Regions from separate parts of the Clostridioides sp. LIBA-2809 genome, predicted to be linked through region 3. Evidence: a T-box and tRNA genes for the amino acid it is inferred to sense, from the RefSeq annotation. Region 3 holds a T-box; the other regions hold tRNA genes.
What was found. The T-box of region 3 lies ahead of leuS (leucine--tRNA ligase). A T-box ahead of a tRNA ligase gene usually reads a tRNA of that ligase, here a tRNA-Leu.

Region 1 (3,295 bases), 1.0 Mb from region 3:
GGAGGAGTAATAAATCTTGTTGCTAAAATGGGAGGAGCTAAGGCTATAGCTGAAGCACTTGCCAAAAGAGCGAAATCAGCAAAAGGTACACAACTTATAACATGGTTTTTGGGTCTTTTAGTATTCTTTGATGATTATGCTAATTCATTAATAGTAGGTCCTATGATGAGACCTGTTGCAGATAAAATGAAAATATCAAGAGAAAAATTAGCCTTTATAATAGATGCTACAGCAGCACCAGTTGCTGGATTAGCCATAATATCTACATGGATAGGTCTTGAAGTTGGTTTAATACATGATGCTTTTGAAAGTATAAGTGTGGATGTTGATGCATTTGGTATATTTTTAAATACAATACCATTTAGATTTTATAATATATTAATATTAGCGTTTATTGTAATATCAGCATTATTATTAAAAGAATTTGGGCCAATGAGAAAGGCTGAGATAAAATCTAGAAGTAGAAAAGTTGGTACAGACCTTGATGAAGGCGTAGAAGAATTAGATGATTTAGCTCCAAAAAATGGAGTGAAATTGAGTGTGTGGAATGCTATAATTCCAATTGGAACATTAATAATAGTTGCTTTAGCATCATTCTATTATAGTGGATATACATCTATAATGGAAGGTGAAGATAAAGCTCTAATACAACTATTTACAAATTCACCATATTCTTTTGGGGCAATAAAAGAAGCATTTAGTGCATCTGATGCATCTAGAGCATTATTCCAATCTGCACTTGTTGCAAGTTTAGTTGCTATTATAATGGCTGTAGTAAAAAAGATTTTTACAGTATCAGAAGCAATTGATGTCTGGATAGATGGAATGAAAAGTTTAGTAATTACTGGTGTAATATTAATACTTGCATGGTCATTGAGTTCAGTAATAAAAGAATTAGGTACAGCTAAATTTTTAATACACTTATTATCAGGCTCACTACCTCCATTCTTATTGCCAAGTTTAATATTTGGTTTAGGAGCAATAATATCTTTTGCTACTGGAACAGCTTATGGAACTATGGGTATACTTATGCCACTTGCAATACCACTAGCATACTCATTAAACCCTGATATGTCCTATGTAATAGTAAGTACAAGTGCAGTTTTAACAGGTGCAATATTTGGAGACCATTGTTCTCCAATTTCAGATACAACAATACTTTCTTCAATGGGAGCTGGTTGTAATCACATAGACCACGTTAATACTCAAATGCCATACGCTATATTTACAGCAATAATCACTATTGTATTTGGATATATACCAGCTGGATTTGGATTACCAATATATATAGTATTACCAGTGGCTATAGCTGCGATATTTGTGGGTATTCAAATAATTGGTAAGAAAGTTGATGAAGCAGAGATAGAACTTGCAGAATAAGGATATAAATAAATTTCACCTTTTATTATCATTGTTTTGTTAGTTTTTAGATAATTTTAAAAAGTTATTGAAAATAATAGCGAAATATAGTAAAATAAAAGAGTGATAAGCGGATGTGGCGGAATTGGCAGACGCACTAGACTTAGGATCTAGCGCCATTGGCGTGGGGGTTCGACTCCCTTCATCCGCACTCTACAGTGCTTAGTTGTGCTGAAAAAAAAACTGGGGTTGCTGGCTTTCGGAGTGGGCTATCCCGTTTTTATTTTTTGAGAAATAAACCAAAATACAATATGAATATATTTCTAAAGATATTTTCTAATAAATATACAAAAGCACATTAAGTGCTTTTTTTTGTTGTCTGAAAATGTGTTTACATATAAATTTTAAGACATTTGTTAAGAATATAAAATCTATAATAACGTATTTCTAATAAACAATTTAAAGTCACAATATAATCTGTTTTTTATAAACTTATAAAAAATATATCTGTTTAATAAGTTTAATTTTATTTAAAAATGCTCTATTTCAAAATCTTATTTTTCACAAAGATAAAATTGCAAACGATTCTATTGTGTGTATGAATATATCTTTAACATAATATAGTAAATTACAATATAACTTTACTTTTAGTGTTTTGTATGACATATTAATAATAAATTAAATAAATATATTATTTTACATTAATATATAACATATATGTATAAAAGTTAATAATATAAAAGTAATATAATTGATAATAAAAACTTAACAAAAAAATTAATACATAAAAAAAAATAAATATAATGTGTTGACATTTAATTGAAATATTCATACAATAAAAATGAAAATAAATATTTCCAAATGAGATTAGCGAGAGAGACCTTTATATAAAAAGGCGCCGAAGAAGAAATTTAAGAAATGCCAATTCTTAGAGAAACTTTCAGGCAAAGATATCGCTAGTTGATGGGACTCTGGAGAGACTTAAGTTAATATACTATAAGTCACCGAAGAAGCAAAATAATATTAAATTATTAAATCTTTCAGGTATACAAACAGGGATATATAGGCTAGGATTATTTTCTATGCTAATATATCTTTTTTTTATGAAAAAGTATAGGACATAATATCGAAATTGCTTAAATATAGTGGGTCTAATTTTATAGGGAGGGTTATATATGAATGAATTGAAAAGAGTGCCTTTGTATAATATACACAAAGAGCTTGGAGCAAAACTTGTTGAGTTTGCTGGCTGGGAAATGCCTTTAGAATATGAAGGAATAAATAAAGAGCATGAAATGGTTAGAAAAAGTGCAGGTATCTTTGATGTATCTCATATGGGAGAGGTACAAATAAAAGGTGTAGATTCAGAAAAATTTATACAAAATTTAGTTACAAATGATATAAGCACATTAAAGGTAAATGACATTATATATACACCTATGTGTTATGAAAACGGAGGAGTAGTTGATGATTTATTAATATATAAATTTGGTGAAGAAGATTATTTATTAGTAATAAATGCAGGGAATATAGATAAAGATGTGGCATGGATAATAAAACAAAGTAAAGGTTACAATGTAGATATAAAAAATGTTTCTAATGAAGTTAGTCAACTAGCAGTTCAAGGGCCTAAAGCAGAAGAAATTCTTCAAAAAATCACAGACATAGATTTAAAATCAATAAAATTTTATAAGTCAATTCCATCAACAAAAATATGTGGTTTAACTTGTTTAGTTTCAAGAACAGGATATACTGGAGAAGATGGATTTGAGATATATTGTAAAAATGAACATACAGAAATAATTTGGAATGAAGTTTTAAAAGCTGGAGGAGAAGATATATGTCCTGCTGGTTTAGGTTGTAGAGATACTTTGAGATTTGAAGTAGCTCTACCTCTATATGGTCATGAAATAGGCGAACATATATCTCCAATTGA
Region 2 (3,295 bases), 1.6 Mb from region 3:
TTGATATTAATATTCCAAAATATAGACCCCATATAATAAAAGTCCAATTAGCTCCATGCCACATGCCAGTTAAAAACCATACTATAAATAGATTTCTATATAGTTTTAATCTAGAGACTCTATTTCCACCTAATGGGAAATATACATAGTCTTTAAACCAAGTACTTAAAGATATATGCCACCTTCTCCAAAACTCAGATACTGTTTGAGAGATATATGGATAGTTGAAATTTTCTAAAAAATCAAATCCAAATATCTTACCTAAACCAATAGCCATATCACTATAACCACTAAAGTCATAGAATATTTGAAGTGTATAGCAAACTACACCTAGCCACACATCAAGTCTTGATAAATCTCCAGATGACTTATTAAATACATCATCTGCAATTATACCTAATTGATTTGCTAAAATCACCTTTTTTCCAAGACCAATAACGAATCTGTTTACGCCTTGAGTAAATTTATACCAATTATGTTCTCTATGTCCAATAGCATCTGCCACAGTCTGATATCTAACAATAGGACCTGCTACAAGCTGAGGGAATAAACTTATGTATAATGCTAGGTTAGTTAATTTTCTTTGAACTTTAGCGTCATTTCTATATACATCTATTACATAGCTCATTATCTGAAATGTGAAAAATGAGATACCTAAAGGTAATTTAATTTCAGGTATAGTTATATTTGTATTTAATAAAAAATTAATATTATCTACAAAGAAATTGCTATACTTGAATATACCAAGAATGGATATATTGTAAATCACAGAAAGCACAACCCATATTTTCTTATCTTTACTGTCAGAAACTTTAATACCAAATATATAGTTTACTATTATTGATAGCATCATCAAAAAAATATATTTTGGTTCTCCCCATGCATAGAAGGTAATACTTGCTAGAAGTAACACAACATTTTTATACTTAGAATTTGCTAAGTAATAGCAAATGAGTATGACTGGAAAGAATAAAAATAAAAATATTAAACTACTGAATATCATATTAAACTCCTTATCTTTTTATTATTTAATAAATGAATAATAAATAAAACAACTAAAATTAATAATATATATATTAAGAGTAAGGTCTTGATTTATTTCTGATTTTAGGCCCATACTATTTAACTACCACTGCTTACTGAGCACTTCTTGAGAGAGTACAATACCAACAATAAGTTGATGTATCAAGAATTATACTCAGAGCAATTGTTAAAGATCTAGCTTTATAACTTTTTATGTATTTTAGTGTTATTTTTAAATTATCTTTTATATTTACAACTTCCTTTCTTAACTAAATAAATTATATATTTATCTAAAATATATAGCAAAGTAAGTATTTTCAAGTTTTAAGTACTTAATTGTAGAAATTTAGCTGTGTTTTTACAAGTTTTATTAATATATATGTAAATTTTGACTTTTTATATAATTTTTTTTAAATTATGTAATGTTATAATGGATTAATAAAGCTATTATAATAAAATAATAAAGAAAAATCACGGACACATTGCTTAACTATATGTGTTTGCCTTTGGTTGTAGCTCTATACAGTCCATTAAGATAGATGTTGTTTATATCTATAATTGTAAAAAGAACTCTTTATTAAGTATTGGAGTTAGAATACTTTCAGATATGCTTTTATTACAAGTTTGTTTTAAATGACAAATACTTTAAAATAATATCGAATCGTTATACTGAATAATGATGATTGATTATAAATATTTTTAGAGAGGGAAAAGTTTTAGAGATTGGGAGAAAATCAATATGATAAGAAGTATGGATTTATTAAGTAAATACATAAAAAATCCTGCTTTGTTTAGATATGTTTTAGGAGTTCAAGAAGTCATGCCTATGGTATTTATACTTATACAAGGCTAGAAACAAAGATGAAAAAATATTACAGTAAAAAAAAACTCTTTAGTATATACTAAAGAGTTTTTTTTTATTGGTGCCGCTGATGGGACTCGAACCCATATGGTTTCCCGTACGATTTTGAGTCGTATGCGTATGCCAATTCCGCCACAGCGGCTTATATTTTAAATCCAAGCTACTTGTATATCCTACCAGATTTTCCAAGAATATGCAAGAGGAATATTGAATACAAAATACTCATCAAACTGTAAAATATCATAAATACTAGACTTTTATTACAAAAACTTATAAATCAACACAGTTGATTTTGAACCCATTGTATTTATCAATTCCACCACTCGGGCATATTATGTATATTATTATAGCAAAAAAATATATTGTTTGCAACATATTTAATTTTAATATACTATTATTATTATGGGAATATTAAATAACAGTATATTGGTATATAATATATATGTTACAAAAATAGATAATTTTTAGGAGTGATATAATTTGGAAAAAAAATTAATTATAATAGATGGAAATTCAATAATAAATAGGGCTTTTTATGCTCTTCCAGAAATGAATAATAAAGAAGGTCTAAAGACCAATGCTATATATGGTTTTACGACAATGTTATTTAAAATGATTGATATATATAAACCAACACATATAAGTGTAGCCTTTGACAGAAAAGCACCTACATTTAGACATTTAGAATATAAAGAATATAAGGCTGGAAGAAAGGGAATGCCAGATGAATTGGCAGAACAATTACAACCATTAAAAGACCTTTTAGATAAATTTAAAATAAACAGATTAGAAATAGATGGTTATGAAGCAGATGATATTATAGGTACTGTTTCTAAAAAAGCAGAAGAGAATGGATATAAGGTATACATAGTAACTGGAGATAAAGATGCCATCCAACTTGCTTCAGATAACACAACTACTCTTATAACAAAAAAAGGAGTTGGTGAAGTAGAAGAATACAACTTTAATTCTGTGATTGAAAAGTACGAGATGACACCAACACAGTTTATAGATTTAAAAGGTCTGATGGGAGATAAGTCAGATAATATACCTGGAGTACCTGGGATAGGTGAAAAAACAGGCATAAAGCTTATAAAAGAGTTTTCTAGTGTAGAAAACTTGATAGAGAATACAGATAAACTTAAAGGTAGTGTAAAAAAGAAAATAGAAGAAAATAAAGAAATTGCTATTCAAAGTAAAAGATTAGCAACTATTATAAGAGATGTACCAATAGAAGTAAATTTAGAGAGCATGATTTTTGGTGATTATGATAAAGATGAGCTTTTAGATAAATTTAGATATTTTGGATTTACAAGTCTCTTATCAAGATTAGTTGATTTAGTTGATTCAAATGATACAGAGCAAGTAGAAGAAAAAATAGAAATATTAAAACTAAAAGATATAGATAAA
Region 3 (3,295 bases):
AGAGACAAGTATGACATTGACAAAATTATCTTTATACCATCAGGAAATCCACCACATAAACTATGTATCACTACAGACAAGTATGATAGATATAATATGACACTTCTAGCAACTGAAAGCAACGAAGATTTTTTAGTTTCAAAAGTAGAAATCGAAAGAAAAAAAAGGACTTATACAATAGACACATTAAAATACTTGAAGAAAAAATACAAAGATGCAGATATTTATTTTATAACAGGGGCAGATGCTATTTGTAGTGTTGAAGAGTGGAAAGATGTAAAGAAAAACTTTGAGTTAGCTACCTTTATAGCTGCGACAAGACCAGGAATTAGTTTGTTAAGGTCACAAGAGACTATAGAAAAGTTAACTAAAAAGTATGATGCTGACATTATAACAGTTTATGTTCCATCACTGGATATATCGTCCACATATATAAGGGAACAGCTAAATGAAGGCAAGTCAATACGTTACTTAGTACCCGAAAATGTAGAAAATTATTTATATGAAAATAAACTATATCAATATGGAGATGATTAAATGAACTTAGAGAATATTAACCAGAGACTAAATCAAATGCTACCAGTGGGGAGGCTTAGCCACTCAAAAAATGTTGCAAAATGTGCTGAAAAATTATGTGAGATTTATGGGTGTGACAAAGAAAAAGCTTGTTTAGCAGGAATGATTCATGATTGTGCAAAGTATTTAAGCGATAAAGAAATAGAAGATTATGTAAATAAGTATGAAATATACTTAGACCCAATAGAGGATGGAAATCGCTCTCTATCTCATAGTGTAATTGGGTCATACATATGTAAGTATGAGTTTGGAATAGAAGATGAAGATATTATAAATGCAATCAAATATCATACAACAGGAAGAGAAGATATGTCTCTTTTAGAAAAAATAATTTACATAGCAGATTTAATTGAAGAAGGAAGAAAATTCCCAGTTGTAGATACATTAAGAGATTTAGCATATGGGGGAAAGCTTGATGAAGCACTTTTGACTTCTTTTAATAATACTTTAATGTTTGTTATCAATAAAAAAGAAGAGATACATCCAAGAACAGTTATGGCAAGAAACTATCTAATTAAAGAAAAGTTATTATAAAAAACCTGCATAAAGGTAAATATATTAATAAATTTAAAGTTGACTATGTTACAAAATCGTATTAATATGTTACAATAACTAAGTGTACTTTAATTAGGAAAGTGAGGAATTTTATATGACAGTGGAACAAATGACAAAAATAGCATATGATGCCATAGAAGATAAACTGGGTCAAGATACAGTTATAATAAATATAGGAAAAGTTTCTAGTTTGTGTGATTACTTTATTATCACTACAGCATCTTCTCAGAGACAGGTAAAAGCTATTGCTGATAATGTAGAAGATGAATTATCAAAACTAGGACTAGAACCTAGAGGAAAAGAAGGACAAAGCACTCAAACTTGGGTACTTCTTGATTATGGAGATGTAATGGTTCATGTATTTAATGAGGAAAACAGAGGATTTTATAATTTAGAAAAATTATGGAAAGATGCACCTTATATAGATATTGACACATTAGCATAAACATGATAATATATGTTATTATAATTAGAAAATTTCAAAAATTATATTAAATTGAATAGACTAGAGCAGTAAAAGACTATATTTTTTCAGAGAGTTAGTGGTAGGTGAGAACTAATATTATATAACTTTGAACTTACTAGATTGAAATCTATTTTCCGTAGCTGGATTAAAAGCTATCTAAGAGGGTCTATATAATGTAGGCTAATTAGGGTGGTACCGCGAAGATTTATCCTCGTCCCTAAACGTAAGTTTAGTGACGAGGATTTTTTATTTTCAAGGAATTATTTGGAAATTATAAGTAAATAATATTAAATAAGGTAGTTGAACACAACTAAAAATAGGAGGCAAAATATGAGCGTATATAATTTTAAAGAAGTAGAATCGAAATGGCAAAAAATTTGGAAAGACAATAATCAATACAAAATGGATACAGCACAAACTGAAAAACCTAATTATTACACATTAGAAATGTTCCCTTATCCATCTGGAAAGATACACATGGGTCATGTTAGAAACTATTCTATAGGTGATGTTGTCGCAAGATTCAAAAAAATGGAAGGGTATAATGTACTTCATCCAATGGGATGGGATTCTTTTGGTTTACCAGCTGAAAATGCTGCTATAAAGCATGGGATACATCCACACAAATGGACAATGGAAAATATAGAAGAAATGAAAGAACAATTAAATTTATTAGGCCTTAGCTATGATTGGGATAAAGAAGTAGCAACTTCAACTCCAGAATATTATAGATTTACTCAAGAGATATTTTTGAAATTTTTAGAACATGGACTTGCATATAAGAAAAAATCTTATGTTAACTGGTGTCCTTCTTGTGAGACTGTTCTTGCAAATGAGCAAGTTGTTCAAGGAGCATGTGAGAGATGTAAAGCAACAGTATTAAAGAAAGATTTAGAGCAATGGTATTTTAAGACTACTGAATTTGCAGAAGAATTACTTAATGATTTAGATACATTAGATGGATGGCCAGAAAAGGTTAAAATAATGCAAAAAAATTGGATAGGTAAGAGTACAGGAGCAGACTTAGTTTTTGATATAGATGGAACTGATAAGTCTATGACAGTATTTACAACTAGACCAGATACAACTTATGGAGTTACTTATATGGTACTTGCTCCAGAACATGAGTTAGTTAAAGAATTGGTTGCTGGTACTGAATATGAAGCAGAGGTTGAAGCTTTTGTTCAAAAAATGCATACAATGACAGAAATAGAAAGAACAGCGGCTGATGTAGAAAAAGAAGGAATGTTTATAGGTAGATACGTTATAAATCCTTTAAATGGTAAGAAGGTTCCTCTATGGATAGCTAATTATGTGTTAGTTGAATATGGAACTGGAGCTATAATGGCAGTTCCTGCACATGATGAAAGAGATAGAGAATTTGCTGAGAAATATAATTTAGATATAATAGATGTAATAACAGAAGATAACAAAATGATAAACTCAGAAGAGTTTAATGGATTAGATGCTTCAGAAGGATTTGAAGGAATAATAGATAAATTAGAAAAAGAAGGTAGAGGAAAGAGAACTATTAACTATAGATTAAGAGACTGGTTAGTTTCAAGACAAAGATATTGGGGTTGTCCTATACCTGTAGTTTATTGTGATGAATGTGGAATAGTTCCAGTTAAGAAAGAAGATTTACCAGTTCTTTTACCAACTGACGTTGAGTTTACTGGAAAAGGGGAATCTCCACTT

Region 1: it has a tRNA-Leu gene. The T-box ahead of leuS (leucine--tRNA ligase) is inferred to sense a tRNA for this amino acid. The anticodon was not compared.
Region 2: it has a tRNA-Leu gene. The T-box ahead of leuS (leucine--tRNA ligase) is inferred to sense a tRNA for this amino acid. The anticodon was not compared.

What each region holds. Positions count from the first base shown of each region.
Region 1 covers NZ_CP197004.1:1,824,704-1,827,998, forward strand. The annotation lists gene ACTG44_RS08730 (Na+/H+ antiporter NhaC family protein) at 1-1,380, shown strand, start outside; tRNA gene ACTG44_RS08735 (tRNA-Leu) at 1,490-1,570, shown strand; glycine riboswitch at 2,221-2,325, shown strand; glycine riboswitch at 2,329-2,417, shown strand; gene gcvPA (aminomethyl-transferring glycine dehydrogenase subunit GcvPA) at 2,535-3,295, shown strand, end outside.
Region 2 covers NZ_CP197004.1:1,222,186-1,225,480, forward strand. The annotation lists gene ACTG44_RS05885 (MBOAT family O-acyltransferase) at 1-1,003, opposite strand, end outside; tRNA gene ACTG44_RS05890 (tRNA-Leu) at 1,945-2,027, opposite strand; gene polA (DNA polymerase I) at 2,366-3,295, shown strand, end outside.
Region 3 covers NZ_CP197004.1:2,867,040-2,870,334, reverse strand. The annotation lists gene nadD (nicotinate-nucleotide adenylyltransferase) at 1-537, shown strand, start outside; gene yqeK (bis(5'-nucleosyl)-tetraphosphatase (symmetrical) YqeK) at 538-1,110, shown strand; gene rsfS (ribosome silencing factor) at 1,226-1,576, shown strand; T-box leader at 1,629-1,819, shown strand; gene leuS (leucine--tRNA ligase) at 1,928-3,295, shown strand, end outside.